DNA from 3 places in the Pseudoalteromonas sp. 68 DY56-GL68 genome. Region 2 is predicted to be linked to each of the others. Evidence: predicted binding sites of a transcription regulator. Region 2 holds the regulator's gene; each other region holds the start of a gene.
The links. Region 2 encodes sigma-54, which starts transcription at its own class of promoters, with help from an activator protein. Its sites were predicted from a motif close to GTTGGCACGNNNNTNGNNT; they were not measured.
Positions count from the first base shown of each region.

Region 1: NYF15_RS10835 (CsbD family protein) is a predicted target of sigma-54. The motif match lies at 2,529-2,547, and genes of this name have one in related genera.
Region 3: NYF15_RS18010 (LiaF domain-containing protein) is a predicted target of sigma-54. The motif match lies at 9,059-9,077, and genes of this name have one in related genera.

Region 1 covers NZ_JAOCZL010000018.1:534,989-545,802, reverse strand. Annotated here, with positions in the region: gene NYF15_RS10850 (DUF6795 domain-containing protein) at 1-275, shown strand, start outside; gene NYF15_RS10845 (DUF6795 domain-containing protein) at 551-1,087, shown strand; gene NYF15_RS10840 (lipase family protein) at 1,109-2,251, shown strand; gene NYF15_RS10835 (CsbD family protein) at 2,293-2,490, opposite strand; gene hrpB (ATP-dependent helicase HrpB) at 2,733-5,153, shown strand; gene NYF15_RS10825 (peptidoglycan DD-metalloendopeptidase family protein) at 5,254-6,570, opposite strand; gene tyrS (tyrosine--tRNA ligase) at 6,969-8,168, shown strand; gene NYF15_RS10815 (cobalamin biosynthesis protein) at 8,222-9,175, opposite strand; gene mtnN (5'-methylthioadenosine/S-adenosylhomocysteine nucleosidase) at 9,177-9,884, opposite strand; gene NYF15_RS10805 (DUF2726 domain-containing protein) at 10,009-10,602, opposite strand; gene folE2 (GTP cyclohydrolase FolE2) at 10,677-10,814, opposite strand, start outside.
Region 2 covers NZ_JAOCZL010000024.1:28,641-39,454, forward strand. Annotated here, with positions in the region: gene NYF15_RS19335 (EAL domain-containing protein) at 1-1,640, shown strand, start outside; gene NYF15_RS19340 (YgiQ family radical SAM protein) at 1,763-3,940, shown strand; gene mgtE (magnesium transporter) at 3,981-5,339, opposite strand; gene NYF15_RS19350 (HPr family phosphocarrier protein) at 5,550-5,822, opposite strand; gene rapZ (RNase adapter RapZ) at 5,836-6,681, opposite strand; gene ptsN (PTS IIA-like nitrogen regulatory protein PtsN) at 6,682-7,134, opposite strand; gene hpf (ribosome hibernation promoting factor) at 7,138-7,425, opposite strand; gene NYF15_RS19370 (RNA polymerase factor sigma-54) at 7,452-8,948, opposite strand; gene lptB (LPS export ABC transporter ATP-binding protein) at 9,057-9,782, opposite strand; gene lptA (lipopolysaccharide transport periplasmic protein LptA) at 9,779-10,300, opposite strand; gene lptC (LPS export ABC transporter periplasmic protein LptC) at 10,290-10,814, opposite strand, start outside.
Region 3 covers NZ_JAOCZL010000022.1:175,061-185,874, forward strand. Annotated here, with positions in the region: gene NYF15_RS17965 (formimidoylglutamase) at 1-672, shown strand, start outside; gene NYF15_RS17970 (EAL domain-containing protein) at 758-2,431, opposite strand; gene hutI (imidazolonepropionase) at 2,552-3,793, opposite strand; gene hutC (histidine utilization repressor) at 3,944-4,651, shown strand; gene NYF15_RS17985 (NADP-binding protein) at 4,656-5,426, opposite strand; gene NYF15_RS17990 (methyl-accepting chemotaxis protein) at 5,549-7,573, shown strand; gene NYF15_RS17995 (hypothetical protein) at 7,558-7,767, opposite strand; gene NYF15_RS18000 (YqaE/Pmp3 family membrane protein) at 8,011-8,169, opposite strand; gene NYF15_RS18005 (BON domain-containing protein) at 8,231-8,797, opposite strand; gene NYF15_RS18010 (LiaF domain-containing protein) at 9,127-9,786, shown strand; gene NYF15_RS18015 (VOC family protein) at 10,007-10,423, opposite strand; gene pmbA (metalloprotease PmbA) at 10,554-10,814, opposite strand, start outside.

The sequences.
Region 1 (10,814 bases), on a different contig from region 2:
TAACGCTTTTTTATGAAGGCACTAAATATATCTTATGGACATCAAGGTTATCAGGTACAAAGTATCGTCATGAATATGCTAAAAAATTAAGTTGTTTGAAAGCAGATATATCTGATGAGGAGGTCTTTTTTCATTTTAAAAATAATCAAGTTCTGGGTTATAAATTTCGAGCTGCGAGTATAGCGCGTTGGGATGAAGACTTTGAAGTTATAGATGTAGATTCTTATCTTGGTATATCGGATATTGAATCTGATGATCAAGAGTGTCAGTCATAACACTTAAGCCTCGTCATAGCGTTAACTTCTTTCCTTTAAATAACTTTCAATATCAATTTTCAAGCAAGTTTTAAAAAGCAAAATACCTAAAGACTAATCTGCTTGGCATAGTTTTGAGGCACAATTATTTACAATGATACTATTCTTTTTTATCGCTGAGTTGTGTACTATGTGCTCATTATTTACAAGGGCATGTGAATAGTGAGTCAAGATAAGGAATATCATCAACATCTTCTTCCCGTTAAGTTCACAGCCTGTTTTGAGGCTCATTTTTAATGTCACTCTTAGAATCATTTAAGAAGTTGGGTAACTATTTTGGTGCATACAAGGTACACCTATGCCCCGAAGTCAAAGGCCAAGTGAGTGAAAATGGCAAACCTTTAATTAACGCAAAAATAGAAAGGCTACTTTGTTTCTCTGACGGAAAATATGTAGAAAACTATGTATATACTGATGACAAAGGCGGCTTTTCTTTTCCAGAAGCCAATATTCGCTCTAACCAACCAGCTGTGCCATTTGCAGAGCTTTTCACATCTCAAATTATAACGCTTTTTTATGAAGGCACTAAATATATCTTATGGACATCAAGGTTATCAGGTACAAAGTATCGTCATGAATATGCTAAAAAATTAAGTTGTTTGAAAGCAGATATATCTGATGAAGAAGTATCTTTCTTTTTCAGAAATGATGAAGTCGAAGGTTATAAACTAAGTGCTGGTGGTATAGCTCGTTGGGATGAAGACTTTGAAGTTATAGATCTAGACTCATACTATGGCTTATCGGAAATTGAATCTGATGATGAAGACCATTAATTCTAATATAGGGAAATAAATATGAAAACATTAACGCCAGCTTTTGCTGCTGATTTTGCCGCATTGGCCTATGAAACGTTGGAAAGAGCTCCATTAGAGTCTACAGAATATTATCGACGCTTAAAAAATACTTTTTTAATGGAAGCTGGCTCTATAAAAGGTGTCAGTGGTTCTATTCTTGAACGCGTTTTTACTCATTCGACCAACTTTGGTTGTATTGCAAAAGGCAAAAAGGGACTATTTGAAGGTGATTATGTCTTAGCACTACGCGGCACGGCAAAAATGCGAGATGTGATTACTGACCTTAATTGTGGTTTGAGTACCTGTAGCAATAGTCAGCCTGTGCATGCGGGGTTTAATCACACTTTTAACTCATTTAGAAAGCAGTTAGAACAATTTTTTAGTAAAAAAGCGAGCCAAAAGCTAAATATACATGTTGTGGGTCATAGCTTAGGCGGTGCTTTGGCTAATTTAGCTGCGAATTGGTTAAAAAATCACTTTGGTGCAAATGTGAAGCTTTATACTTTTGGTGCTCCACGAGTTGGTTATCATAGCTTTGCTATACAGACAGAAGCTGCAACAAATAACCATGTTTATCGCTGTGTACATGCCGCCGACCCCGTACCTTTAGTGCCAGTCTGGCCATTTATGCATACGGAGCAAGAATATATTTTAAATGGTGCTGCAACAATTACTCCAAAAGCCCATAGTATGACAGAGCAAACGCCAGGCTACTTACATACTGCGAGTAATTTTAAAAGTTATGCTGCAATCAATAAAGGCATGGAAAAACGGATTCAAGAAGAAGTCAGGCTTGATTATGATAAGCGATTAGAGTGCAGCCGTACTTCAAGGTGGGCAAGAAAAATAGGCGCTGCATTAATCACATATTTACGTGATACAGGCAAGTTATATGCGATACAAAACCACTACACGAATACGCTTACCGTCTATGACCAAATTGCTAAAGCATTAACCGACAGTATCGATCTCTCTAAAAATTATACGAGTGATGTGAAGGGGATTTTAGGTTACATGCTGGCTTTTTGCGGCTATCCATTTAAAGCAATCTCATTTACGTATGCATCCATCAGGCATATTTTAAAGTTAATGCTTAAAAATGTGTTTTCTCTTGCAGGCCAAGCAATAGCACTAACAAAATAAGTACAAAAGCCGCCGATGGCGGCTTTTGTTAGGCTGCAAAATTAATGGCTTTTCTCAAAGTCATTAACTTCACGCTCTGCTTCTTCTTTCGATTTGCCGTATTTTTGCTGGATTTTACCAACAAGCTCTGTACGGCTACCTTCGATTCTATCTAAATCATCATTGGTAAGGTCGCCCCATTTACGTTGCACTTTACCTTTCAACTCTTTCCAATTGCCTTCTAAACGATCGCTGTTCATCATTATCTCCTTACTTTTTTAAACATTCACTTTAATAAAAGCAATTGATATGCCATTCAATTAAATTAATTAAATTGTTGAAATTATTGTAAATAATTGGCTTTATCTATAATGCGTTTATTTTTTACTGCAATTTGTTCTTAGTTATTTATAAAACCCTGTAATTTTTTCTTGTAAGGGAGAGTCATTGTCGTCGACTGTTTTTTGTTACAATAGCTAAAAATAAAGTAAGAGAAAGAAACGTGCTGCCCGTACAAGATATTTACCAATCATTGTTAACAACGATACAAAATAACCCTATGGCTTTGCTGCAAGCGCCACCAGGGGCAGGTAAATCAACATGGCTGCCATTAACACTGATGCAAGCAGGCCACTTCAAGCGGATTGTTATGCTTGAACCTAGGCGTTTGGCTGCACGTAATATTGCTCAATACTTGGCGTCTTTACAAAATGAGGCCGTTGGTGAAAGTGTTGGTTTGCGCATTAGGGGTGAATCAAAAGTTAGTAATGCAACCAAGCTGGAAATTGTGACAGAAGGGATGCTGACACGGATGCTACAAAATGACCCTGAGTTAACCGGTGTCGATTTACTTATTTTTGATGAATTTCATGAACGCTCGATTGCCGCAGACACAGCCCTCGCTTTTGCGCTTGAAACACAAGCAGCCCTTAGAGACGATTTAAAAATCTTACTCATGTCGGCCACTTTAGACGGTGAGCGGTACAGTGAGTTTTTTGATTGCCCAATAATATCATCTGAAGGGCGAAGTTACCCAATTGATGAAATTTATGTTCCACTTAAAGATGAAAGCCGATGGTTAGAGGATATATCTGCGGTTATTAAGCAAGCACTCAATGAGCAAACTGGTAGTGCTTTGGTGTTTTTACCAGGTCAGCGAGAAATTTTACGTGTAAAACAGGCATTGAACGATCTTGCTGATGATTGCGAAGTGTTTACTTTATTTGGTGAACAAAGCAAAGGAGAGCAACAAGCTGCTATAGCTCCTGCACAACAAGGTAAGCGAAAAGTCGTGCTGACAACAAATGTAGCCGAAACCAGCTTAACGATTGAAGGGATCCGTATTGTTGTCGACAGCGGTAAGCGCCGTGCAGCCAGCTTCAACTTAAAAACGGGGGTAACTGAACTTGTAACCCAAAGCATCTCTCGTTCCTCTGCGGTACAACGCGCAGGCCGTGCAGGGCGTTTAGAAGCAGGTGTGGTATATCGTCTAGGTAGTAAGCAAACGTTTGAACGTCGTAACAGCCATGACGCCCCAGAAATCCTAACAAGTGATATTAGCCAACTACTGCTTGAAACTAAGCAGTGGGGCGCAGCTGTTACTGAACTAAACCTTCTTGATGCACCAAGCCCACAGCAAATTAAACACGCAACAGCACTTTTAAAAATGCTTGAAGCGCTTGATGAAAATGAAAAACTAACAAAAATCGGTAGCCAAATGCTTAGTTTTGGAGCGGATATTCGTTTATCACATATGCTTATTAAGGCTAAGCAACTTCAAGCAAGTATGCCGGGAATTTATGAACTCGCTGCATACTTAGTGGCGCTGCTTGAGAGTCGTGTGAGTATACCAGCTGATCTTAAGCTTGCACTTCACAGTATGTATACAAAGCCTCATCCACTGTTTAAGCAACAATTAAACTATTGGCTATCACGTTTAAATTTGAAGGCAGTGCGTGAGCTAAATATGCAGCCCCTTGCTTTGCTGGTGGCTTTTGCATTCCCAGATCGCTTAGCGAAAAAGCGTGGCAACGGCTATTTGCTCGCCAATGGCGCGGGGGCCGACTTAAGTGATGAGTTTTGGCATAACGATGACTATCTCGCTATTGCCAGTATGGGCGGCCACAAAGGGGGTCGAATATTTGCGGCAGTCGCATTTTTACCAAATGAACTTGAAGATCAGCTAGGGCATTTGTTTTCAGAGCAAACTCGCTGTGAATACGATGAAAAATCTGGACGTTTTATTCATCAAGAGGAACTAAAGCTAGGGGCTATTACAGTAGCAAGCCAGCCAAGTAAACAGCCTCTTGATAAAGCTGAGCGCACTAAAGCATGGCTAAATTTGTTCAATAAAAAAGGTTTTTCACTATTTAATGAACAAAGTGAAAGTGAGCAATTACTAATTAGAATGAGCTTAGCGAGTAAATTATTGCCGCAGTCATTTCCTGTTATTAGTAGTGACGAATTGACGACTAATAATCAGTGGCTTGCACCTTTCCTTGATGAGATAAAAAATGTAGAGCAATTAAAAAAGCTTAATTACAGTGAAGCATTAAAAAATTGTTTTGATTGGCACCAGCAGAGCTTACTAAATGAGTTTTTGCCGCTGCGTTTAACCGTCCCCAGTGGCTCAAATGTGAGAATTACATACCAGCTAGATGGACCTGCAAAGCTGAGTGTACGCATGCAAGAAGTTTATGGCATGACTAGCACACCCTTGCTTGCACAGGGCAAGTTACCCCTTCTAATGGAGCTATTGTCGCCAGCAAGGCGGCCACTACAACTCACTCAAGATTTAGAAAATTTCTGGCAAACTAGTTATAAAGAAGTACAGAAAGAGATGAAAGGTCGTTATCCTAAACATTTCTGGCCAGATAACCCAGTTTTAAGTCAGGCAACTAACAAAGTAAAAAGCAAGATGTAATCTAACTCGCACTATGTATTAATTCAGAGGAACAGTGTGGTTATAAAGCAAAACCCCAGTAACTTAGTTACTGGGGTTTTTAATTATTCAACTTTAGCGATTACTTATTAAGTGCCAGTTGTAGCTCACGATTGCGTTCAAGCTGCGCTAAGAAGTTGTCTGCAATTGGTTTAAACTTAGCTAACTCATCGCGTGGTAGTGGCTCTGACTTAGGCAGTTTAACTGTTTTAGGGTTGCGGTGAACGCCATTTACTAAAAACTCATAATGTAAATGAGGGCCTGTAACACGACCTGTTGCACCAACAGTACCAATCTTTTGACCTTGTTTTACTTTTTGACCTGTTTTAACAAGCTTTTTGTTCAAGTGTAAGTATTTAGTCACGTATTGAGTGCCGTGGCTAATAAATACATAGTTACCGTTATACTTACTGTAGCCAGCTTTAACCACTTTACCATTACCAGCAGAAACCACCGGTGTCCCCGTACGAGCAGCGTAGTCAATACCATTATGTGGCTTTACAGTCTTCGTTACTGGGTGTAAGCGACGTGGGTTGAAGCTTGAGCTTATATATTTAAAGTTAACAGGGGCACGCAAGAAAGCTTTTTTCATACTACGGCCTTCAGGTGTGTAGAAGTTTCCATCAGTATGACGAATTGCAGAATAGCGTTCGCCTTGGTTGATAAATTCAGCGGCAATTATTTTGCCGTCGCCTATGTACTCGCCATCAACATAATGCGCTTCGTAAATAAGACCAAACTGGTCGCCTTTACGAATGTCGTTTGCAAAGTCAACATCCCAACCAAAGATGTCAGCAAAATTCATTATTTGGCGTTCACTTAACCCTGCGGCGATACCTGAGGTCCAAAAGCTATTGCTGATTTCGCCACCGGCTGACTTACTCAAGGTTTCGATTTCTTTACTATCGATTGCTGTGTCGTAGTTACCTTCATCATTTAAAGTAACGTACAGAGTATCTGTTTTTGAAATTACATAACGAAGCTGTGCGAGAGAACCGTCATCAGCTGTAGCAAAACTCAAAATTTCACCGGGGTGAATTTTGGTTAATTTACGCGTTTCAGCATTTGTGTTGATTAGTTTATGTAATGTTTGCGCCGAAAAGCCCGCGCGTTTGAAAATAAGTGCTAGATTATCGCCGTTACGTACTTGATGATCGACAAGGTCGTATTCTGGTAATTTAGCAGCTGCTTGCTCTGAATTTAGTTCAGTTAGTTTTTCGTTATCATCAACTTTAACTTGTAATTCGTAGCGTTTGCCAATTTCAAGTGCGTCGGCACTGTTATCCTTTGAAGCGGTGGCTTTTTCTGACGGTAATAATGCTAAGCCGATAATAGCAGAAACCAAACCGAGAATAAGCAGTTTGTGTTTTTTGGGGAGTTTATGCACTACGTGAACCATAACGTGCCTTTTTCTGCTGTCAAGAAAATTAATTACTAATATTGCAGGATATACCTAAAATAGAGCAAATACCAGTGTTTTGTAGATTTAAACTAGCGCTATTTTACGCTAGAATTGCTCAGCGTGTTAATCTTTTTTGGTTAAATTTGCAGCATATGTCTGATGTTAAGCTAAATATGCATTAGTTAACTAAAGTACCTTCATAAAAATGCAATAACGCGGTATAAAGAACAATCACGCGCGCTGCTCCACTAGGCTGATGCTTAAAATACTTAAGTTGGCTTGCTCTTGGTGCAGTTTTTCTGGAGCTAACTTGCTAAATTTAATCATTTTTAGCTCTATTTTTAACCCTGATAGGCCACCACGCCCGGTAAGCTGAATTTTTGGAGTAATACACAGTGGATTTACAAACCGCTCTAGCTGAGATAAAACGCGGTGCAGAAGAGATATTAATTGAAGACGAACTAGTTGAAAAACTAAAGTCTGGTAAAAAGCTTAAAATTAAAGCGGGTTTCGATCCAACGGCGCCTGATCTGCATTTAGGTCATACGGTTTTAATTAATAAAATGAAAACCTTTCAAGACTTAGGTCATGAGGTTATTTTCCTTATTGGTGACTTTACCGGCATGATCGGCGACCCAACGGGTAAAAATGTGACGCGTAAGCCGTTAACTCGTGAAGATGTACTTGCTAATGCAGAAACATATAAAGAGCAAGTATTTAAGATTCTAGATCCTGCAAAAACAACTGTTGCATTTAATTCTACTTGGATGGAAAACTTAGGTGCAGCAGGTATGATCAAACTGGCTGCGCGTCAAACAGTAGCACGTATGCTAGAACGTGATGACTTCAAAAAGCGTTATGCCGGTGGTCAATCAATTGCTATCCACGAATTTTTATACCCACTGGTACAAGGGTGGGATTCAGTTGCATTAGAAGCAGATGTTGAGCTTGGTGGTACAGATCAACGTTTCAACCTACTAATGGGCCGAGAGCTACAAAAAGATGAAGGTCAAAAACCGCAAACAGTGTTAATGATGCCACTGCTTGAAGGTACTGACGGCGTTCAGAAAATGTCTAAGTCATTAGGTAACTACATTGGTATTACTGATGAGCCTAATGATATGTTTGGTAAAGTGATGTCTATTAGTGATGAGCTAATGTGGCGCTACTATGACTTATTAAGTGCATTATCTATCGAAGAAATTGCAGCTCTTAAACAGCGTGTTGCTGACGGTGCAAACCCGCGCGACATTAAGATTGAGCTTGCGAAAGAAATGATTGCACGTTTCCACAGTAAAGAAGCGGCAGAAGGTGCTCATCAAGATTTTATTAAGCGTTTCCAAAAAAATGCTTTACCCGATGAGATCCCAGAAGTAACAGTAACGATTGCTGAAGACACTGTATTTATCACTAATCTACTAAAAGAAGCTAATCTTGTTGCAAGTACGTCTGAAGCTATGCGTATGATCAAACAAGGTGCTGTAAAAATAAATGGTGAAGAAAAAGTAACAGATACTAAGCTTGAAGTTGCTAAAGGCAGTACTGAAATTTACCAAGTAGGTAAACGTAAGTTTGCTAAAATCACCGTCGCTTAAGCGTTAATTAGGCGTATTATAAAAACCAGCCTCGGCTGGTTTTTTTGTATTTGTTAAGCAAAGGCCAGAAATGTGATTATCTCAATACAGATGATAAATAGTAGCCAAAATGCTTTAGCCTGATTTAGTCGGCTTATCAGAATAGGAATGTCATCTGCACAGGGTAATCGCTCCGTACCCACACGCATTTTGTTAAAGCGCACACCTTTGTATAAAGCAGGCCCCCCTAGTTGCACACCCAGTGATGCCGCACTTACGCTAAGTAGCCAGCCAGTATTGGTTTGGTAAAAATGGCGTCCATAATGTTTAATGTAATGCAGGCTTTGTTTACTCGCATTTGTTGCTGCAAGTGTCATGGCAAGAAGTCGAATAGGTATCCATTCAAGTACAAATAACAGCTTAGCAATAGGTATTAAAAAAGGGCTGTTAGGTAATTGTTTTTCGCGCCATGCTTGGTGAATAAGGGTTAATAAACGGTAAGTCAGGCATATTATTGCGCCGCCGACCAAGTAAAAAAAGATTACGGCAAAATACTGCCGTGCGCTTTGTAGCAGTAAAGACTCCATACATGCTTTGCAAATCCCTGGGGCTGATAGACGAGATACATCTCGTGCAACTAAACCCGCGAGTAATTCTCTGGCAGCCGCTTTCTGATTTTTTTTAACTAAGCGCGCAATTCGAAGTGTCTTCTTTTCTTGTCCACGGCTATTGAGTAATAGGTAAAGAATTAGCCCGTTGAGCAGCTCAGGATAAAAGGCAAACTCTAAAAATAGCATGACCAGTACTACAATCAGCAAAGTTGTAAGCGTAAATGCAAGTATTGACGATAAATACTGATAGCTTCTTGGATTATGTTGATCGTAAAGGCGATCGCCAAGTGAAGAAAAAATAACACTCAGTAGTGTATTGGGGTGATACCAGCTTACTAAAGGGAAAAAGCGCTCAGCAAGGAGCGCTATAAAAAATACAATAATGTCCAAATGGGTTTGAACAAAACTTGCAATCACCTTATAAACTCACCGACGTCAGTTTTTCTAGTAGAGCAACAACCATTTTAGATGAATTAATAGAGGCTGTTTCGATGTACTCTTCAAATGATTGTGGAGACTCTTTACCAGCAATATCAGACATAGAGCGGATAACCACAAAAGGAGTGTCTAGTGAGTGACAGGCTTGAGCAATTGCTGCGCCTTCCATTTCTACTGCAAGCATGGTTGGGAAGTCTGCACGTGCTTTATCGATTCGCACCGGATCACACATAAATGAATCGCCTGTGCAAATTAGACCAATCATGGTTTTTACATCGCTGATTTGGCTTACGCTTTGCTCAGCAGCTTCAATTAATTTAGGATGTGCAGCAAAACCTGCTGGCATTTGTGGTACTTGGCCAATTTCGTAACCAAAGGCTGTTACATCAACATCGTGGTGACGAACTTCAGATGAAATAACGACATCACCCACGTTAAGAGAAGCCTCAAAGCCGCCAGCTGAACCTGTGTTAATCACACAATCTGGAGTGAAGTTGTCAATTAAAAGCGTAGTAGCAACTGCAGAAGCAACCTTACCAATGCCTGATTGTACAAGTGTTACAGTATGACCTGCTAACTCACCTGTATAAAATGTGAATCCAGCTTTTGTCATTACACTTGGGTTAACCATGGTTTCGCGTAAAATTTTTACTTCTGGCTCCATCGCGCCAATAATACCAACATGCATAATATTTGTTTCCTTAGATTGAATAGGGTGATTATATACCCAACCTTAAGTAGTTACGAGAATTCAGCAAGTGTAAAAACAAAAAAGCAGACTTAAAGTCTGCTTTTGCCAAAATTATGACACCTTATATTTCTGCCAAGGCTGTTGAGTGAGCTTTTGCCTGAGAAGGCGACAACACCGCCGGTTTTGTTACGCGGTTGCGAGTTGGTCTTAGTGGCGCTGCGCTAGGTTTACCGAGTTTAAACATAATCGCATCACGCACTTCTTTAGGTTGGTAGCCCGCTTTTACTTTCATGCGGATATGTGGAATACCTGCTGCTTCAAGTGCACCACTTACAAACCAATCACGCTGCGCCTTGTGTCCATCCTTGTTCGTGTTATTCACAAGGTCAACTGCGGCAACAATGGTGAGCTTATCTTTATCAATTAAGACATAGTCTAATTGCTTGTTTTTGGCTTTAGTAATTGCAGCACGTTTAGCTTTAGGCGAAAGCCCTTGTTTGCAGTCAATTAAGTCGATGAGTTTAACACGACTTACGATCTTATATTGATCGCCTACTGCACGTTCAAGGAGGTTTAAAAACGCACTCTCTACTTGTGTAAATACACTTTGTTTACGAGTGAAAGGGTATGGGTTTCCGCCATCATCTGTATACTTTGACGCAACAACAGAAGCCCCTACGACTAAAACTAAAATTGATAATAAAGCGAATTCCATCTGGTAACTCCACAACAAATTGACACTGAATTGTATTAGCAATTTATGTGCCTAAGTTGTGAGGAGTTACTGAATTAAGCGGTATATCCGTTGGCAACACCTTTTACCGCAATGGCAACGGCGTCGTGCGCATGCAAAGATTCATAGTGATTGATTTGCAACCAATAATCAGCGTAGCTTTGTGCCTCAAGCAGGGCTTTAATTTTGCGGGC
Region 2 (10,814 bases):
AAGCATTTACGATGGCTGTGATTAAACAGTTATCGTTTATTTTAGATTGTGAGCCGAAAGGGGTCGTGTGTGGCTCCTTAGAAGATGATAATCAAATATGTGTGTTAGGGGGCTGTGCAGAATATAACAGTTTTATTGGACAAGGTATTGAGCAACTTGATGATGGTCGCATTATTTTACAAGTTAAAAATTGCCTAGAGCAGTCACAGCACCAACATACAGAGATTGATAGCACCTACTTACTGAAAAGTAAAAACCGTCAAGCTGCAATCTACTTGGAAACAGAGCATATTCCAAGCCCGTCACAACTTCAGTTTGCTGAAATATTCCTCACCAACGTAAGTGTGGGATTAGATAATGTTCGTTTATTTAATCGTCTGCGTGATGCTGCCTATAAAGATATCTTAACGGGCCTGCCTAACCGTAATGATTTTATGAACAAAATTGAACGCTTCTACCAGCCAAATAAAAATGATTACGTATTTTTATTAATAGATGTTGCGCATTTTTCAGATATAAACAATGGCTTAGGTCAAGAAATTGGCAACCTGTTGTTAATGGCCATCGTTGAAAGGCTTGAGCAAGAATACCCTAATGCAGAGCTAATATCGCGCATTGGTGCGGATGTGTTTGGTTTGCTATTGCCAAAAGAGCAGTATGATCTTGAGCTACTTCGAGAGCATTTGAGTTTACCATTTAATGCTGGGGAACATATTTTACCTATTAACTTTAAAATAGGTTTATGTAACCAAAGCGATTTTCAGCAAGCAGGGATCGAGACTTTAAAATTAGGTTATATCGCGCTAAACCAAGCTAAAAAGCAGTCAATGGAAGCCGTGGTTACTTATACGCCTGATATGGAAGAAAAAATGGCGTGGCGATTAGGAATTATCAGACAGTTACGTCAAGACTTTGAGCAACGTAAGCTAGAAGTATGGTTTCAACCACAACTTGATTTAACGACCCTTGAGATTATTGGCTGTGAAGCATTGTTGCGTTGGCCCTCTGGAAATGGTCAATATATTTCTCCGGCTATTTTTGTGCCTATGGCAGAAGATGCTGGCTTAATTGTTGATATTGGCCAATGGGTACTAGAACAAGCATGTATGCAGCAAAAGCGACTAGAAGCTATGGGCATCGAAATTAGTATAGCGGTTAATGTGTCAGTGCCTCAGTTTAAAGTGAAAGGTTACGCACAGCAGGTAAAAAATACATTAAATCAATACCAGGTTAAGCCGCAATTTATAGAGTTAGAAGTAACAGAAAGCGTGGTTATGGACGAACTTGCTAGTGTTATTACCACCTTAAAAGAATTGAAAGAGTTTGGCATAGAGATTGCGATTGATGATTTTGGTACAGGGTTTTCATCACTCAGTTATTTACAACAACTCCCGTTAGATCGCTTAAAAATTGATAGGGCATTTGTTAAAGACTTACCAGATAAGGATAGTGAAGCAATTGCAGCATTAATTATTTCTTTAGGCGCAAGACTCGGCTTGAAAACCATCGCAGAAGGGGTGGAAACACAAGCTCAAGCTGATTATCTAGTAGAACTTGGCTGTGATGAAGTACAAGGCTTTATGTATGCTAAGCCTATGCCAGAAAAAGAGTTAATAACGTATTTGCAAGCCAAGCATTAAGTGGCTCTTTAAAAAATAAACTCACATGCTAACGCCCTTCAAATTGAAGGGCGTTTTGTTTTCTATAATAATGATTCATAGTGGGGTATAATTCGCCCCCTTTTGGTAGCAGAGTATATTTTATGAGCGCATTAAAAGCCGAGCGCGGCCTGTTTTCTTATCCTAAATATTGGGCCGAATGCTATGGCACAGCGCCATTTTTACCCACTACTCGCACTGAGATGGATGCGTTGGGCTGGGATAGCTGTGACATTATTATCGTCAGCGGTGATGCGTATGTTGACCATCCTAGCTTTGGTATGGCGGTGATTGGCCGCATGCTCGAATCGCAGGGGTTTCGTGTTGGTATCATTGCCCAGCCTGATTGGAACTCTAAAGATGCTTTTATGGCGTTAGGTAAGCCTAACTTATTCTTTGGTGTAACCGCGGGTAACATGGACTCAATGATCAACCGTTATACCGCAGAAAAACGTATTCGTCATGATGATGCTTATACTCCTGGTAATGTTGGCGGTAAGCGTCCTGATCGCGCAGTGGTTGTATACAGTCAACGCTGCCGCGAGGCCTATAAAGATGTACCATTGATCATTGGTGGTATTGAGGCGAGTTTACGTCGAATTGCTCATTATGATTATTGGCAAGAAAAAGTACGCCGTAGTGTGTTGTTTGATGCCAAAGCGGATATTCTTATTTACGGTAATGCCGAGCGACCACTAGTTGAGGTTGCTCACCGCATCGCTGGTGGCGAAGCCATAGAGACAATTCAAGATATCCGCGGTACTGCGGTTATTCGTAAAGAGCCTTTACCAGGCTGGCGTGGTAGTGATTCCACTGCCATCGATAAAATCGGTAAGATTGATCCCATTCCAAATCCGTATGGGGCCGATGATGTTGGTTGTAGTAAGTCGGAGTTTAAACAAGCGGGTATTGATTTAACCGCCGAGGCTGCTAAACCAATTACTATTCAGCCTGCGCGGCCTAAGCCATGGGAAAAGACATACGTTAAGCTGCCAGCGTATGAGCAAGTGAGTGTGAATAAACCACTTTATGCCCATGCATCGCGTATTTTGCACCAAGAAACAAACCCTGGCTGTGCGCGTGCGTTATTTCAACGTCATGGCGATCGTTCTATTTGGGTTAACCCGCCTGCATTCCCACTTGAAACAGAAGAGATGGATGGGGTATTCGGTTTACCCTATCAGCGTATTCCACACCCAAGTTATGGTGATGAGAAAATCCCTGCCTACGAGATGATCAAAACCTCAGTGAATATTATGCGTGGCTGTTTCGGCGGGTGTTCATTCTGTTCGATTACTGAACATGAAGGGCGCATTATCCAAAGCCGTTCTGAGCAATCTATCATTGATGAAATTGAGCAAATTCGTGACAAAGTGCCAGGTTTTACAGGGGTTATTTCTGACTTAGGCGGGCCGACAGCGAATATGTATAAGTTACGCTGTAAGAGCAAAAAGGCAGAAAGCACGTGTCGTCGTTTATCCTGTGTATACCCTGATATTTGTAAGCATATGGACACTGATCACACGCCAACTATCGAACTTTATAAAAAGGCTCGTGACGTTAAAGGTGTGAAGAAGATTTTAATTGCCTCTGGCGTTCGTTATGACTTAGCAGTTGAAGATCCTCGTTATGTAAAAGAGTTAGTTACTCACCATGTTGGTGGTTACTTGAAAATAGCTCCAGAGCATACTGAAGATGGCCCACTCTCTAAAATGATGAAGCCGGGTATGGGTGCCTACGATAAGTTTAAAGAGTTATTTGATAAGTATTCGAAAGAAGCGGGTAAGAAGCAGTACTTGATCCCGTATTTTATTTCGGCTCATCCAGGCACCAAAGACGAAGATATGGTGAACATGGCGCTGTGGTTAAAGTCTAATGACTTTAAGCTTGATCAAGTGCAGAACTTTTATCCATCACCCATGGCAAATGCAACAACGATTTATCATACTGAGATGAACTCGCTGCGTAATATTAAAAACAATACTGAGCAAGTAGCTGTACCAAAAGGTGCACGCCAGCGTCGTTTACACAAGGCTATATTGCGTTATCATGATCCAGCAGGTTGGCCAATGATCCGTGAAGCGCTAAAAAAAATGGGTAAGGCGAACTTAATTGGTAAAGGACCAAATTGCTTGGTGCCTGAAGAGGGCCGCAACGAGAAAGCAGCGAAAGGGAAGGGCGGTAAAGGCCGTGCAGCACTGACACGTCATACTGGTTTTAGCCAGTTTAAAAAGGCCAATACTAAACCTAGAGTGGGTAAAAATAAGCAGCGTGCAAAGTAAATATAAATACGGCCCTTAGAAGGGCCGTTTTTATATTAAATTAGATTAATAACCAGGTTGCGGTGCCTAAAAAGGCAAAAATACCCACAATATCGGTGACGGTGGTCAGCACGACACTGCCTGCAAGAGCAGGGTCAATTTTCATTTTCTTTAAGATTAAAGGAATGCTCGCACCAGCAATACCTGCTGCAACGAGATTCATAAACATTGCGAAGGCTAGCACCGCACCGAGCTTAAAGTCCCACTGCCAGAGTGCAACAACACCGGCGATTAATATCGACCAAATAACACCATTTAGTGCCCCAATGGCGAGTTCTTTGAGTAATAAAAAGCGTTGGTTGGTTTGGTTAATATGGCCAACGGCTATACCACGAATAACTAAGGTAAGAGTTTGGCTACCAGCAACTCCTCCCATTGAAGGCACAATTCCATTAAGTACCGCCAGGATTGGTAAGATTGCTAAGGTGTTTTCAAAGAAGCTTGCAACGATGGCAGCTAACAATGCGGTTAATAGGTTAACCCCAAGCCAAATAGAGCGACGCTGCGAGCTTTTCAGAACGGGTGCAAAGGTGTCTTCTTCATCATCAAGACCCGCTAGGCTAAGCATGCTATGCTCTGCATCTTCACGAATGACGTCAACGATGTCATCGATGGTTATACGACCAAGCAAGTGGGCGTTATCATCCACAACAGGCGCGGAAATCCAGTTATGACGCTCGAATAGTTGAGCAACATCACTTTCGTCCATCGAAATGAGAATAGACTCACATTCTTCATCCATTAAGTCGCGAACAATTTTGTCTGATGGGCTGGTTAAAAGTGTCGTTAATGACAAGGCGCCTAAAAAGCAGTTATGTTTATCAACCACGTACAGATCATCTGTACCTTCAGGTAGCTCACCACGTAGACGTAAATAACGCAGTACAACGTCTAATGTAACATCGGGGCGAATAGTGACAGTATCACTATTCATTAGTGCGCCTGCAGAGCGCTCCTGATAAGAAAGTGCTTGAGTCGCTCTTTCTCTATCTTGCGTATCCATAGCCCCGACAACATCTTGATAGACAGTATCAGGTAAGCTACGAAGTACTTCACCTAAGTCATCATCGTCCATGTCCTCAGTTGCGGCGGCAATATGCTCAGGTTCCATCTGGGCAATAATGCCAAGACGTACATCCTCTGAAAGCTCTTCAAGTACGTCACCACGTACATCCGGATCAACGAGTTGCCACAACATGCGGCGGATTTTATGAGGAGATGACTCAAGTAACAGTGCTGTATCGCAAGGTGCTGTTTTAGCTAGCATACCGCGCACTTGAACAAATTGACCACTATTAAGTGACTTGGTCACCTGTTTAAGTTGTTGTAGTGGGTAATCTTGTTCAAAGGCTTCTGGCATTGGCGTCCTTACAACTAAAAAAGTGAGCTCTGGCTAAATAAATACAGCATAGTTGCACAATAATAAATTTGCTGAGTTATCGTTTAAAGCAACCATTATATTAAGAATATTTGTTATATAAGATGAACGAATGACTTAAAAGTAAGATATTTAAGAGAAATTTAAATATCTAAGTTAAGTTTAACGTAAATCTTTCGTGCTTAGCAAATGCTATTCTTGCTCATGAAAGCGTTGTGCTATTAATTCACCTATTGCATTAAGTGCAGCTGTTGCATCAGGGCCTTCGCATACAACTCGAACTTCTTTACCTTGACTGCTCTCTAATAACATTAGAGCAAGTACACTGTCACCTTCAGCTTCTTTGTCATCTTGATATAACATAATTTTAGCATCAAATTGAAGTGCAAGTTGTGCAAGTACAGTTGCTGCGCGCGCGTGTAAGCCAAGTTTGTTTTGAATTAAAAACGTATTTTCAGCATACATGTTAAAGCCCTTGTTATAAGTCTTGCTCACGATGGCGAATTTTTACATTCGCATGGCTTTTCGCGAAACTTTCACCAATCGTCTGTGCTAAGTAAACAGAGCGATGCTGTCCACCCGTGCAGCCAATTGCGATAGTTAAATAACTGCGGTTATTGCGTTCAAGGTGTGGTAACCACGTTTGCACAAAGGTTTGAATCTGCCAAGTAAATTTTTGCACTATGCTATGGCTTGCAAGGTAATCTTTAACGGGTTGGTCGAGCCCCGTAAGTGGCTTAAGATCTGGCTCCCAGTGCGGGTTTGGTAAAAAGCGTGCATCAAATACATAGTCAGCTTCTTTCGGGATACCATGCTTAAAGCCAAATGACATAAAGGTAATAATGAGCTTTTTATCTTTTTTACCGAGAATCTTCTCACGAATTGACTCTGCTAGCTGATGTACACTTAAATCCGTTGTGTCGATCATAAAATCAGCGCGGGTAATTAGGACATCAAGCAGTATTTTTTCTTGCTTAATTGCTAAATCGAGCGGTAAAGAATCTAAAGAAAGCGGGTGTAAGCGTCTTGTCTCAGAGAAACGTTTAATGAGTGTTTGATCATCACTATCAAGGTAAAATAATGTTGGGTTGGCGAAACCTGGCAAGTATTCAAGAATATCATTAAATTCTTGTTGCTCTTTTGGCAGGTTACGCACATCGATACTGACCGCTATTTTGTCGTAATTATCAGAAACACTACGCACTAGCGAAGGTAATAGGTTTACAGGAATATTATCAACGCAATAATAACCAAGGTCCTCAAGGACTCGTAAAGCGACTGATTTACCTGAGCCAGAACGGCCACTGATAATAATTAATTCCATTTATGCCTCTGATGCAATAACTTGAAACAGTTCCTGATCGGTTTTTGCGCTGCGTAACTGTTTACAAAATTCTTTATCTTTTAGTCTATCAGCAATTGTTGATAAGGTCTTTAAATGAAGTTGGCAGTCTCCATCAGGTACAATGAGTGCAACAAAAATATCAACAGGGCGGTTGTCAATTGCATCAAAGTTAATTGGCGATTCGCTCACTATAATAAACGCATGTGGTTTATCAGCACCCGACATACGACCATGCGGAATAGCAATGCCTCTACCAATTCCTGTACTCCCCAACTTTTCTCGATTGAGTAAAGCATTAAGAATATCTTGCTGCGATAGATGAGGAAGCTGCTCATGAGCTAGTTCGCTGATAAATTCGAGAATTCTTTTTTTGCTATTAAAAAGGACCGCAGCTTTGCTGCAGTCCTGGCTAGTAAGTGAACTAAGTTTCATAATTTAGTGTCGAGCTAATTTCTCTTTGTGTTTAATAACTTGGCGATCAAGCTTATCAATTAGCGAGTCGATGGCCGCGTACATATCTTGATGCTCTGTAGAGGCAAACAGTTCGCCTCCGTTTACATGTAAAGTTGCTTCTGCTTTTTGACTTAATTTTTCTACATCTAGAATGACATGAACATTATTAATATGATCAAAATGCCTTTCTAGTTTCGCAAACTTGGTGTTTACATAGTCTTTTAATGAATCTGTGATTTCTACATGACGACCAGTTAGGTTTAGTTGCATAAGCATTTTCCTTCTATGTAAAACGTCTAAATCAAGCTTTTACGCTGATTAGACGGCGGTATTGCTAGAGACTCTCGGTATTTTGCAATTGTACGTCTAGCTACTTTAATTCCTTGCTCAGCCAATATATCTGCAATCTTACTGTCACTCAATGGCTTCGCTGAGTTTTCTGCGGCAATAAGCTTTTTGATTAAAGCGCGTATTGCCGTTGATGAACACTCGCCACCATTTTCTGTGCTGACGTGGCTTGAGAAGAAATATTTCAACTCAAAAATACCCCTTGGGGTATGCATATATTTTTGCGTTGTTACCCGTGAAATCGTCGATTCATGCATTTCGACCATTTCAGCGACATCATTTAGCACCATCGGCTTCATCGCCTCTGGGCCGTGTTCAAAGAAAGCCTGTTGTTGTTGAACAATACAGTTCGTTACTTTTAATAAAGTATCATTCCGACTCTCTAAGCTTTTAATAAACCACTTAGCTTCTTGCAGATGAGAGCGAATAAACTGGCTGTCACTGCTTGATTTTACAGAGCGTGACATAGCCGCATACTGGCTGTTTACTCTGATCTTTGGCATACAGTCAGGGTTTAGCTCAACCACCCAACGACCTTTAACTTTTTTTACCGATACATCAGGTATGACGTATTCAGACTCTTCACGTACGATGCTATCCGCGGGCTTAGGGTTCAAGCTATGGATAAGCGTCATCACTTCTTTAAGCTCGTTTTCTTTAAGCTTAGTCTTTTTCATCAAAGTACGATAGTCGCGACTTGCTAATAATTCGATGTGCTCAGATAAAACCATTTTAGTTTCAGCCAAATAAGGTGTATCTGCATCGAATTGACGAAGTTGTATACATAGGCACTCTTGTAAACTGCGAGCACCAATACCGACAGGATCAAATAGCTGTATTCTTTTTAAGACCGCTTCGACTTCATCAAGTTCTATTTCTTCTTCATCATCATTTTGATTAAAGCTTTCAACAATATCCTCACAACTCACAGTTAAAATACCTGAGTCATCGATAGCTTCGACTATAGCAACAGCAATTGCTTCGTCGGTCGGACTAAATGGAGTCAACTGTAGTTGCCACATCAGGTATTCATGGAGAGTTTCGGTTGACGCACCTTGGTAAATAGACTCATCTTCTGGCATTGGCCCTGACGAGGTTGAAGGGGCTGCACTCATGTACTCATCCCATGTGACATCCATTGCTAGGTCGTCACTGACGGTATCTTTATTGAGTGCATCACTGCTTTCTTGCTCGTATTCACTGGGTGCTTCTTCTGCTGTAGCTGTGACTTGTGAATCATCAGAGTCAGATTTTTGTTCGTTTTTACCGATCGCTTCTTCATTATAATCCGCTTCTTCTACTTCAAGCAGAGGATTACTATCAAGCGCTTCTTGTATTTCTTGCTGGAGATCCAATGTACTAAGCTGCAATAAGCGAATGGCTTGTTGCAGTTGTGGAGTCATTGTAAGTTGCTGGCCCATGCGCAGCTGTAATGATTGCCTCATGTATCCCTAACAATCCTTTTAAATCATTGATTGATACTACTTTGAGTAAATATCAATATGTTGTCATTATTGTAAGTCTAGCAGATGCTCTAGTCGGTGGTGTATTGGTTACAACCTGAATTGCTCGCCTAGATAGACATCGCGTACCGTTTGGTCTGCTAATACGTGTTCAGGCGTGCCTGATGCAATTAGCTCCCCATGAGAAACAATGTAGGCTTTTTCACAAACATCAAGGGTTTCTCGAACATTATGGTCAGTTATTAGTACACCGATACCACGGTTTTTCAAATGCTCTATAATTTTCTTTATATCTAACACTGAAATTGGATCAACACCAGCAAAAGGCTCATCTAGCAGAATAAATTTTGGATCTGCGGCTAATGCTCGCGCGATTTCAACACGGCGACGCTCGCCTCCTGATAGCGCCATACCTTGGCTATCTCGGATGTGCTGAATACTAAATTCATCAAGCAGGTTATTGAGTGTTTCTTCTCGTTGCTGTTTTTTAAGATCTTTGCGTGTTTCAAGAATCGCCATCAGGTTTTGGTAGACTGTCAACTTTCTAAAAATGGATGATTCTTGAGGTAAATAGCCAATACCTAATCGAGCACGATTATGCATGGGTAATAAAGTGATGTCGTTGTCATCAATGCTAATTTTACCTTTGTCGCTTGGCACTAGCCCAACAATCATATAAAAGGTGGTGGTTTTACCTGCACCATTAGGACCTAGTAAGCCGACAATACTGCCTGCTTCGACTTCTAGTCCCACATTTTTGACAACTTGGCGGCCTTTATAGCTCTTTGCTAGCAGCTCTGCTTTTAATGTACTCATGGCTGGCCTTTATCATCTTTTTTATTATCAACAGGCACTAAGATTGTATGCACACGATCCGTTGAGTTTTCGTCTTTTTCAGCACTAATTAGCTGTTGTTCCATGTCATAAGTTATACTTTTTGCGCTGACTTTTTGCCCTGCTTGTGTCACTTGCGCATCGCCAACTAATGTGAGTAAACGCTTTGCTACATCGTAACGAACTTCGTCTGCGCTGGCGCTCATAACCGTGCCATCTTCTTGTTTTTCTTCAAAGTAGGCTGGCTTACCTGTGGCAATGATAAGTGAAACAGTACCATCAACTTCACCTGCATGTGCTTCTAGGCGATCTGCGGTAATACGACGATTACCATGGGTTATTTCTACATTTTCTTCAAAAATCCCTACACCATTTTTTAACTGACCTACTTGGCGATCTGAGCTAATGCTGATAGGAGTACCCGCTTGGTCTGCAGCAGCGCTTGAAAACGCAATCAATAAGCTTGGGATTAGAAGTAATTTTTTAAGTTTATTGGTCATAGTATATGGTTCGTGTATGGTTAGTTAACTCGACGATTTCGGCTTTTAAATCGGCTTTTAAACCTTTACCGGTAATCTTTAAGTTTGGGCCTGTTAATGTAACAGGTTGTTTTGAGTACATGGTCATTTTTTCAATATCGACATTGATATTTTCTGCGTTGATATCTTCAATCATGCCATTATGAGTTAGGTTTTTTGCAACAACGTCACCTTCAAAAATGAGTTGATCGTTTTCGTACAAGGTAGCCTCTTTTGCTTTTACCTGCCAAACCTGTTGATCCCCATAAATGGTAAAAATAGGCTGCTCAAAAAAAGTAAATCCTAATTGCTGGTATAGCTCCATTTTAGCCGCAGCGACTTTATGGCTGATGTTACCTTGCTCATCATACGCAGTTTGCTTTAGCGCAATGGCGGTGTAATCCGGTGTTGCGATTATCTCGTCTTCACTGTTTATTGCGTCTGTTGGTTGGCTAAAGTACGGATACCATAACCAGATCATGCAACAAACAAAAAC
Region 3 (10,814 bases), on a different contig from region 2:
CTACGCCAGCTTTGTGCAGAAATAGACACCCGCGTTGAGCACGTGCTTGCGATGATCTTCGCTGCGGGTTTAGAGCCTATCGTCATTGGCGGTGGGCACAACAACTGCTTAGGAATTTTGCGGGCCTTAAGTAAACAGTATAATAAACCAGTTCATGCTATAAACCTTGACCCTCATGCAGATTTTAGAGAATGCGAAGGTCGTCACAGCGGCAATGGCTTTAGGTATGCCTTTGAAGAAAATCATCTCGCTGATTATCACGTCATAGGCTTACATGAGTTTAAAAATAATCAAGCGATTCTTGATGCACTTAAAAACGCTCACTTCACCTTTGATAGTTATCAAGATATTCAAGTACGCCGTACTATTGACCTATCAACTGCATGCAAACAAGCAACAGCGCGTTTAAGTAAAGCGCCATTAGGAGTTGAAGTCGATCTCGACAGTATTTCACTAATGCCTGTGAGTGCTTATACAAACTGCGGGTTTAGTGTCGCTGATGCAGAACACTTTGTACATGTTGCAGCAAGCAACAGCAATGCGCATTACTTGCACTTATGCGAAGGTGCGCCCTCACAACATCCGGTTGGTTTAGAAGCAGGAATGAACGATGCTGGCCAAATCATCACCGCTCTTGTGAACGCTTACTTACAAGCTAGGGAAGCAGGTTAGTTCGAGGTTAAGATTGTAGGCGCGATTTTATATCGCGCAATTTATATCACGTAATAAGCAACGTGGGGTAAACCCACAGCTATAATCATTGATGCTCTAAGCGCCACTGTTTTAACCAAGACATCATCCCTACACTACTCAACGGATAGCTAAAATAATATCCTTGAGCCGCATAGGCATTAAGCGACTTAACAAATTTAAGATGCTCTTGAGTTTCTACCCCTTCGCATATTACTTTTGCATTGTTTTGATTGTGCATATCAACCATACCAGACACCAAGCTACGCACTTGGCTTTGATGAGCGAAGTCAGCGGTAAGCGACGGAGCTACTTTTATGTACTCCACATTTAAGTTTGGCAGTTTTGAAAGTAAAATAGGGGTATCACCAAACCCATCTACGCATAATTTGATACCAATACTATTTAATCTGGCTATCATCGCTTTGCCTTGATCATCAAGATTCATAAACAAATCAAGTGGACATTCAATGATCAAGTCACCCACTTCTAAGCGGTGTTCACTGAAAATACGATCGACAAATTCAATAAACTCTTCATTGAGCATTTCGGGGCCAAACACATTAATACTTAAAGGAAGCTCAATCCCTTCCATTCTCAGCGCCATCGCAAGCTCTGCAGCTCGCTCTATTACATACGCAGCGACAGGATAACCAAGGCCTGCAACACGTATATCATCAATGAACTTATTAGCAGCCAAAATACCTTGCTTTGGGTGCTGCCATCGCAATAGCAACTCTAAAAACTCTATGTGCTCATCACTATTACGAATAATCGGTTGAAAATACAGCTCTAATTCGCTGGCAAAATCAAGGTTAGACAACTCGCGCAGCCGTGCTTGTTGTTCAAGCTGTTCAACCATCATATTTGCATGGTAAGGCACAATGGCCTTATGCGGGTTGGAATCAAGCGCAAGGTTGGCAAACGAGAGCAAATTATCAAAACTATGTTCTGGGTTATCACAACTAACGTAGCTGGCTCTGACTTTCACTTCAATGGTGCAATTTGCCACATTAAATGGCTTTAAGGTTACTTGCCTAATTTTATTAATTAATTGCTCATGATGATGTTGCTGCTCTTCGAGTGAACAAATAAACGCAAAATTTAATCCACCTAAATGAACAAGCTTTTCATGAAGTCCTGAAGGGGCCGCGACACTCAGTACAGAGTCTGATTCAAGTTGATGTTTAATACGGCTGGCTGATTGCGCAAGCAACAAGTCTCCAAAATCACGACCTATATGCTGATTTACACTTTCAAAGCCTTCTAAACGTATCACCACTAAAGCGCAATTATTTGGGTGTTGCTGTCGAAAGTGTAAAAAGCCATCTTGCAACGCTTTACGATCAGGCAAGTCGCTTAGAGGCGTTTTATCCATATCATTATGATGAGTTAATACAGAAGGAACTTCTTCCTCTTCGTTGGCTTCTTCGTAGTTGAAAAAGCCCGACACAGTCAGAATTATTACCGCAGATACGAGCCAATAAAAAGCAACATCCAGTAATAAATGGGCAGAAAACAACACCGCAAAACACAATGCTGCTGTGACACTTATAATAATGGCTAACCAATTAGTGGTTCTGAATGCCAGCCAAAGATGGAAACAAAAACTGATCGCCAAAAGCAAAATCAGCCAAGGCTCACTTAAACTCAGGATAGCAAGGCCTAGCATACCATTGACCACTAGGCTGAGTCGTAAAATAGGATTTTGAGTCACACACAGGGCACATATCATAGCCATAAACAGTGCACCTGCCAAAAACACAGCAATGACATCTCCACTCACAAAGAGAAGACTTGTACTGGCACTTGTTAAACTAGCAATCAATGACATGTAATCCAAACTGTGTAAAAGCTCTATCTAATTTAGTCTACCCAAAATCCACAGATTTGACAGTTTATTTACACCAAACTGATAACTTAATTGTGCAGGATGAGATATTTGCCAGTGAGCAATATCAGCACGGGCACCCACTTTTAAGACGCCACGATCATCAAGACCCAATGCACCTGCGGCGTTTCGTGTCACCCCAGCTAATGCTTGCTCTGGAGTCATACGGAAAATAGTACATGCCATATTCATCATCAAATGCAACGAACACAGTGGCGAAGTACCTGGGTTAAAGTCAGTAGAAATAGCAATGGGCACTTGGTACTGCTGTAGCAGCTCTATCGGCGGATATTTTGTTTCTCTTAAGAAGTAAAAAGCACCCGGTAATAATACAGCTGCGGTACCCGCTTTTGCCATAGCCTGAATGCCAGCTTCATCAAGATGCTCGATATGATCGGCTGATAAACCATTAAATTCAGCGACAAGCTCTGCACCATGCTGATTTGATAACTGCTCAGCATGCAATTTTACAGGTAAGTTATATTTCTTCGCGGCTTCAAATACACGCCGTGTTTGCTCATTACTAAACCCGACATTCTCACAAAATGCGTCGACCGCATCAGCCAAGTTGGCTTGGACGACCCGCTCTAACATCTCACCACACACAAGATCGATATATTCATCACTACGACCTTTATATTCTAAAGGTAATGCATGAGCGCCTAAGAAGGTCGTTTTCACATCAACCGGATGGTTTTCACCTAATAAGCGCGCAACTTCGAGAAGTTTAATTTCGTTTTCACAATCAAGACCATAGCCAGATTTAATCTCAACCGTTGTCACCCCTTCTGAAAACAGCGCATTTAAACGCTCTTTTGCTGCAACAAATAATGTTTCATGATCAGCTTCACGCGTAGCGCGAACAGTACTTGCAATCCCCCCGCCATTTGCAGCTATTTGCTCATAACTGACACCTTGAAGTCGTTGTTCAAACTCTTCGGCACGGCTTCCAGCAAAAACAAGGTGAGTATGACAATCAATTAAACCGGGTGTGAGCCATTGCCCTTTCGCTGACACGGTTGGGGTAGCTAATGCATCAAACTTTGGTAGCTCAGCTTGTTTCCCTAACCAGGCAATCTTGCCATCTTTAACAGCAATAGCGCCATTTTCGATAGCACCATAGGGTGCATCAATAGCAGGGTTCATTGTAGCAATATTGGCATCTGTAATTAGTAGATCCCAGTGTGACTCATTATTATTCATTGTGTGCATTTTTCACCTATACTGAATTTTGCAGTGCCCTGACTTAGCTATGCTCAAAGCAGATAACTAAAATAGACGTAAAGTTTATCAAGTCACCTTGTATATACAAGATAATTATGCCACCTTGTAACATACTATTAACTTTATACATCGCCTTCAATGAGCATCACTAAATTCGCACAGATAAAGCAATTTATAGTTGATAATATTCGTTCCGGCCAATGGCAAGAAAACGATCGTGTACCATCAGAGAATGAATTAACCAATCAATTCAAGGTAAGTAGAATGACTGCAAGACGGGCACTGAGTGAACTGACAGATGCTGGCATTCTAACTCGTAGCCAAGGACTCGGTACCTTTGTTGCCAGTTTAAAATCACAGTCTTCTCTCCTTGAGATAAAAAATATTGCCGACGAAGTTAAAGCTCGAAATGGCCAATACAGCTGTACAATTTTAGTAATGGAATCAATACAAGCCGTTGCGCCTATTGCTATAGCATTGAGTGTTGATATTGATAGTCATGTTTATCGAAGTGTTATTGTCCACAATGAAAATGAGCAACCATTACAAGTTGAAGAGCGTTTCGTCAATCCAAAGCTGGCTAAAGATTATTTGCAACAGAACTTTCACACCCTGACTCCCCACGAATACCTTTCAAGTGCAGCCCCGTTAACAGAAGCAAGACATACAGTTGAAGCAATCATGCCAAATAATGAAATGTGTCAGTGGCTCAACCTCTACAATGAAGAGCCTTGCCTGCAGGTTATTCGTCGAACTTGGTGCTCTGAGGGGATCGTAAGCTTTGCACGCTTAGTCTCCCCAGGCAGTAAATATAGACTGGGAGGGCATTTAACCTTTAAAAAATAACCGCTTAAATTGGCCACTGATATTGAAAGCCTAAAGACTCAATTGCCGAGCCATCAATGATTCGCATCTTGGCCTCATCGCTGGTAAAACTTGGCTCAGGGCTACCCTGCTCAGCACACTTTTGCTGGTAATAATCAACTTTTGTCGGGTGAGCAGGATTGACTACATTATAGATTGCAGATGCATCTGACCAACCTTCAATCAACTTGAAAATGGCATGAATAACATCGTCTCGATGCACCATATTGACGAGTTGTTGGCTTGAACTCTTAAGCTCCTTACCTGCAACAAACCGCCCTGGTTCACGGTTTGGCCCAACTAGCCCCGCCAACCGCAATACTTTACCGCCCACTTGTAGCACACATTGTTCGGCATCATACAAAAGCTGTTGGCGAGGTGATGAACATTCAATCGTACTTTGCTCTGTATATGTATTATCAGCGTTGTTATACACACCCGTTGAAGAACATAAAATAAACCCACGGCATTGCAGCGATTTAGCTAACTCTAAACTAGCAGAAAGCGTTGCTAGGTAATCACTTTGACTATCACGACTTTTAGGTGGAATAGCACATACCCACCACGCGTCCTTTAAAGAGACAGTATGCTTCAATCCACTTGGTTGTAATATCAATTGGCGTTGAAAGTCATAGTCATGCTTGGCCTCTCTTCTTGTGCCTTGCACCTGCCAACCTAACTCCTTTGCCTTAAGACAAAGTGCTTCCCCTAGCCAGCCAGCGCCTAGTACCACTAATTTATTATCATTAACAATCACTTGGTAACATCCCCTTGTGTTATGTATTATTTTATTAACAAACTTTACTTTGCCTTGTAGCGATTTGGGTGCAAATATGATTAGATAGATTACTCTAGCTAATAATAAAAACACGTGCACCTATGTTAAACAACCTCTCTTTACGTAAAAAAATATTACTTCTCATCGGTGGGACGATCAGTGTACTACTTATCATCGCGTCGAGCTTTTTTGTTAGTCACATTGCTGACTTATCACGACAAGCAATTCAGCGAGAAGCTGACAGTTATCTACAAAGTGAGCGACTTTCAATGCAAGGTTACTTTGCTCGCTATGGTAAAGTTGTTGAAACTTTTATTACTAACCCACATTTAGTGAATTGGTTTGAAAATTGGACTGAGCGTGATCAACCACTTGATAACCAACCTGGGTACGACAGCATCAATCAAGACTTTGTACGCATCAGTGGTAATGATGACAACATTCTATCTGCTTTTTTTGCCTCAGCAACCACCGGTGAATACTTTAAAGAAAATGAGCGTACTACACACTTTAATGGTGACCCCTATTACGCTTATAAACGTGGTTGGTGGCAAGACGCGCTAGCAATAAACAAGCTCTATGTCGGCCCTATTTCCGTTGACTTAACCACAGGCAACGCATCGGCGGTTGTACAACAACCAGTGTATAACCAAAATAAACTCATTGGTTTTGGTGGTGTCGACTTACAGCTCAACAATATTAACGACATGGTCGAGAATATTCGTTTCAACGGTCGAGGATTTGGTTTTTTACTTGATGGCAACCAAAAAGTTGTGCACCTTTCAAAACGAACAGGTCACAAACTATCAATTACCGACGAAGGCCCAAATGGCAAAGAAGGCCTAGAAGCGCTAGAGAAACAATTTAACGATACATCAGGCTTTAGCGAATTAAATCGTGTTATGAAAAGTAAAAAAGACGGTAGTAGCTTCATCACTTTTAAAGGAGAAGAGTATTACGTTGTCTTCAATCGCCTTGAATTAGAAACCCCTTATCTTGATTGGTATGTAGGTATTTTAATTCCGACCAGCATGATTGATGAGCCTGTCAATGATGCCGTAATGACAACCACAACATCAGTGATCATTATTCTCGCGATTATCATTGCAATGATCTTTTGGGCTACGCAAATGATCACCAAACCATTGACTAAGCTAACTTATATTATGCGTGATATCGCCTCAGGAGATGGCGACCTAACACAAAAAATCGATATAAAAAGTCACGATGAAGTGGGTCAATTAGCCCTGCATATGAACACCTTTATCGATAAATTGCGTGCAATGATGCTCAATACTGCAGCGCAAGCGGAGCAGTTAAGCCAAGCAGCTTCACAACTAAAAACAGTGTCACAAAAAACCAATGATGAAATTCAACAAGAGAAACAACAGGTAGACAGTGTTAGTGCAGCGGTCACTGAAATGGCCTCAACAGTACTCGAAATTTCGCGCAATGCACAAAATACCAATAATGCTGCTGAACAAGTACAAACCATTACTGTTGATGGCACAAAACGTTCTACACAGGCTCAGTCAGTCATGACCGCATTAGCAAGTCACATTGGTGAAGCGTCTAAAGTCGTTGCTGGTCTTGAGCAAGAAAGTGGCAATATTGGTGCCGTCATCGATGTGATCAACTCTATTGCAGAACAAACTAATTTACTGGCTCTTAATGCTGCTATTGAAGCTGCGCGTGCAGGCGAGCAAGGTCGAGGTTTTGCTGTGGTTGCTGATGAGGTTCGTTCATTGGCAAGCAGAACGCAAGAGTCAACTGATGATATTCGTAATATGATCAGCCGATTGCAACAGATTGCTCAGCAAGCATCAACGATGATGCAACAAGGACAAGAGCGCGCTGAAGGTTCTGTTGAACAAACACAAATTGTGCTTACAGCACTGCAAGACATTGCACAATCAGTGACAAATGTGCAAGATCAAAGTCATCAAATTGCGACTTCAACGGAGCAACAAACGGTAGTCGCAGAAGATATCAATAACAGCCTTGCGGCTATTAACCATTTAGTGAATAGCACGGCAGATCATGCTCATGAATTGGCTGATGAAGCCCGTGATTTGAATGAGTTAGCAGTCTCGTTAAATAAAACGGTTAATCAGTTTAAGTTATAAAGATAAATTGCTGATGTGATTAAAAACCCGATATCACCTGAAGATAATATCGGGTTTTTATCGTCAGCCTTCCCTGTTACCTGCGGCGCAACTGCTTTCGCATGATCCATAAAGTCTTGCCACTGCTGCTGATTCCATAAAGCAGCTCCTTGTTTGTCCATTCCTTGTTTTGATTGCGTTTGTACTTGTTCCATATAGTCACCTCCTTACGCTAGCTTCATCCATTTTAGGTTCCTTACCACTTGCCGCTCCTTAGCAATTATCCATTCACCTTTTCCATAAAGCGTTGCCATTGTGCGCTTGTCCATAACGCCTTGTTACTTCCTTGCTTTCCATTATGCTTTGCTACGTTTTCCATTATGTAACTCCTTGCGGTTTATAATCCATTATTCCTACAGCTTTTCCTTGCTGTGCTCCTAAATCATCCTTATGTGCAATTATCGTTTAGCAATGATATACACAGCATGAATCAAGCCTGGAATGTACCCTAATAAGGTTAAAAGAATATTAATCCAGAATTGTGCACCCAAACCTACCTGTAAAAATACACCTAAAGGGGGAATTAAAACTGACAATATAATGCGAATTAAGTCCATGATTCACTCCTTGAAAACAAAATAAAAACCCAGCCAAAGCTGGGCTTTCATTAATTACTTATTATTCAGCAACAATCGTTAACTCATCGATTACTTTGCGAACATCTTCAGCATTTTCTGCAATGCTTACTGCAAGCTGTTTTTCAGCTTCTGATTCAACGGTACCTTTAAGGGTTACAACACCTTTGTCAGTATCTACATCGATATCAGTACCACCTACTTCAGAATTAAATAGGAAGCGAGTTGTAATCACAGTGCTGATTTTGGCATCTGTTAGATCACTTTCAGCTGAATCACCTTTCTCTTTTTTGGCGTGCTTAGCTTTCATGTCTTTTACGACTGTAAGCTTGTTTTCAACATCAGTTACGCCATCTAAGCTTAATACCAGCTCTTCTGCTAACTCTTTATCAAGCTCACTATTCACTTTACCAGTTAGTACAACCTTGCCATTTTTTACATCTGTGTTGATGTCAAAGTTGTTTAGATTTGTGTTCATTAAAAGAACAGTTTCTGCCTTACCATCAATCCAAGCGTCTTTACTTTCATTTTCCCAGCTGCTTGCCTGAGCTGACATGCTAGTAGCACCAATAACTAACGCGGCAATCATAGACTTGTTGAATGTATTCATAATCTTTCTCCTTTTGATTAAAGACACATTACTTAATGCGACTTTGATGCCAACTATTTATCACTTTAATATCAAAAGGTTATAATTACATCTATTCAAGACACATATTCTTCTCGGTAACAATTTACAGGCTGCTCGGTAATAAGTTCACAATGTTGCAAAAATAACCAATTAATTGCAGATAACATTAATCTATGGTTAATTTAACGAAGTTGCTAATAAGCCAAAAAACACAACAACTTGATTTTTATATAAATAAAATTTGGCCTAAGCTTTGCTTTATATCGAATAACAGAAGAATCACTTTATAATCACAACAGGGAACTACCATGGCCGTTAAGCTCGAAGATCGTCCAATCGATCAAGTAAGAGAAGAAGTCATTGACCAACTCATTTATAACTACAGTCATGCAGTTATTTCAGCTGAAGCATTTGAACGCCGACTAGATCAAGCAATGGCAGCCACCAGCAACGAAGTACTTGTTGAGCTTGTTGCTGACTTAGCGCTAAAAGCTGATACAGATTACAAATCGCATAAGCATGCGCAATTTAAACCTCACTACAGCCATAGCAGCGACAACGAAAACTTACAGCTACGCAGTATTCTTGGTTCAAATGAGCGTAGCGGCCAGTGGCTTGTGCCAAAAGAAATTCACCTCACAAACTGCTTAGGTTCAATCGAGCTCGACTTTAGCGAAGCGATTTTCCAGCATCAGCATGTCACTATTTACGTAAACTGTATTTTAGGTAACGACGAAATCTACGTGCCTGAACATGTCAATGTGGTATCTAAACTGTTTAGCGTTATTGGCAGCGTAGAAAACAAGTCAGTCGCTCTAAATAAAGGTCAGGGCCCAACCATTACCATTGAAGGTAACGTATGGCTAGGCTCAGTAGAGATCAAAGTAAAGCGTACCATGAAAGAAAAGTTCATCAGCTTTGCCAATAGCCTAAAAGCCAGTTGGAAAGAAATGAACAAGGTGCAGTAAAAGTTGCGAGATATTGTAGGCGCGATTTTACATCGCGCAATAGGAACAAATGACGCAGGGTAAACCTGCACCTACAACCACCACACGAAATAAATTTCACGCTTTTATCAAACCGAAACCACCTTTGTAGGCGCGATTTTACATCGCGCAATAGGGTAACAAATGACGCGTGGTAAACCTGCTGCTACAACTACCGCGCGAAATGAATTTCACGGCGAGATCAAAGATCATTATTCCTTTCACTTGGAATATCACTGAAATATTCTACAAACTCCACTTCAAAACCTGCGGGGTCGATAAAATAAACATTTTTACGGTATGGATTTTCTGGGCCGTGTTTATCAATTTCATAACCGGCTGAAACAAGACGTTCAATGACGGCATTAATGTCGTTTGTTACATAAGCAAAATGGGCAAGGCCAACTTGATGACCCGCTAAATCACGATTTTCATCTTCACCGTTATCACTTAATGCAAGGTATTGGTAATCATCACCAAAGTGCAGCCATTTGCGTGGTTTTCCAGACCATGTGCTGTCACCTTGACTACGCACACGCCAGTGCGGGAATGCGACTTTATAAAAGTGCAGCATGGCATCAACATTACTAACAACAAGGTTTACGTGTTCTAAATACATGGTAGTTTTCCTTTTTATTTTTAAACTGCCACCAAGATAAAACCTCAAGTTAAGTTTAGGTAAAGCGTTTTTTCAAATAAAAAAGCCCCACTAAAGTGAGGCTTTTAAAAAATGATTAGTTATTGATGAATTAACTACCCGCAACCTGCATTTGTTCAATTAATACAGAGCCTGTTTGAATACCGCCACGACGCTCAATATCACCACCTAAGCCAACGACCGCTTTAAGCATATCTTTTAAGTTACCAGCAATTGTGATTTCACTTACAGGATATTGGATTTCACCATTCTCAACCCAGAAACCCGCTGCGCCACGTGAGTAATCACCAGTCACCGTGTTCACACCTTGACCCATAAGTTCAGTTACCAATAAGCCTGTGCCCATGGTTTT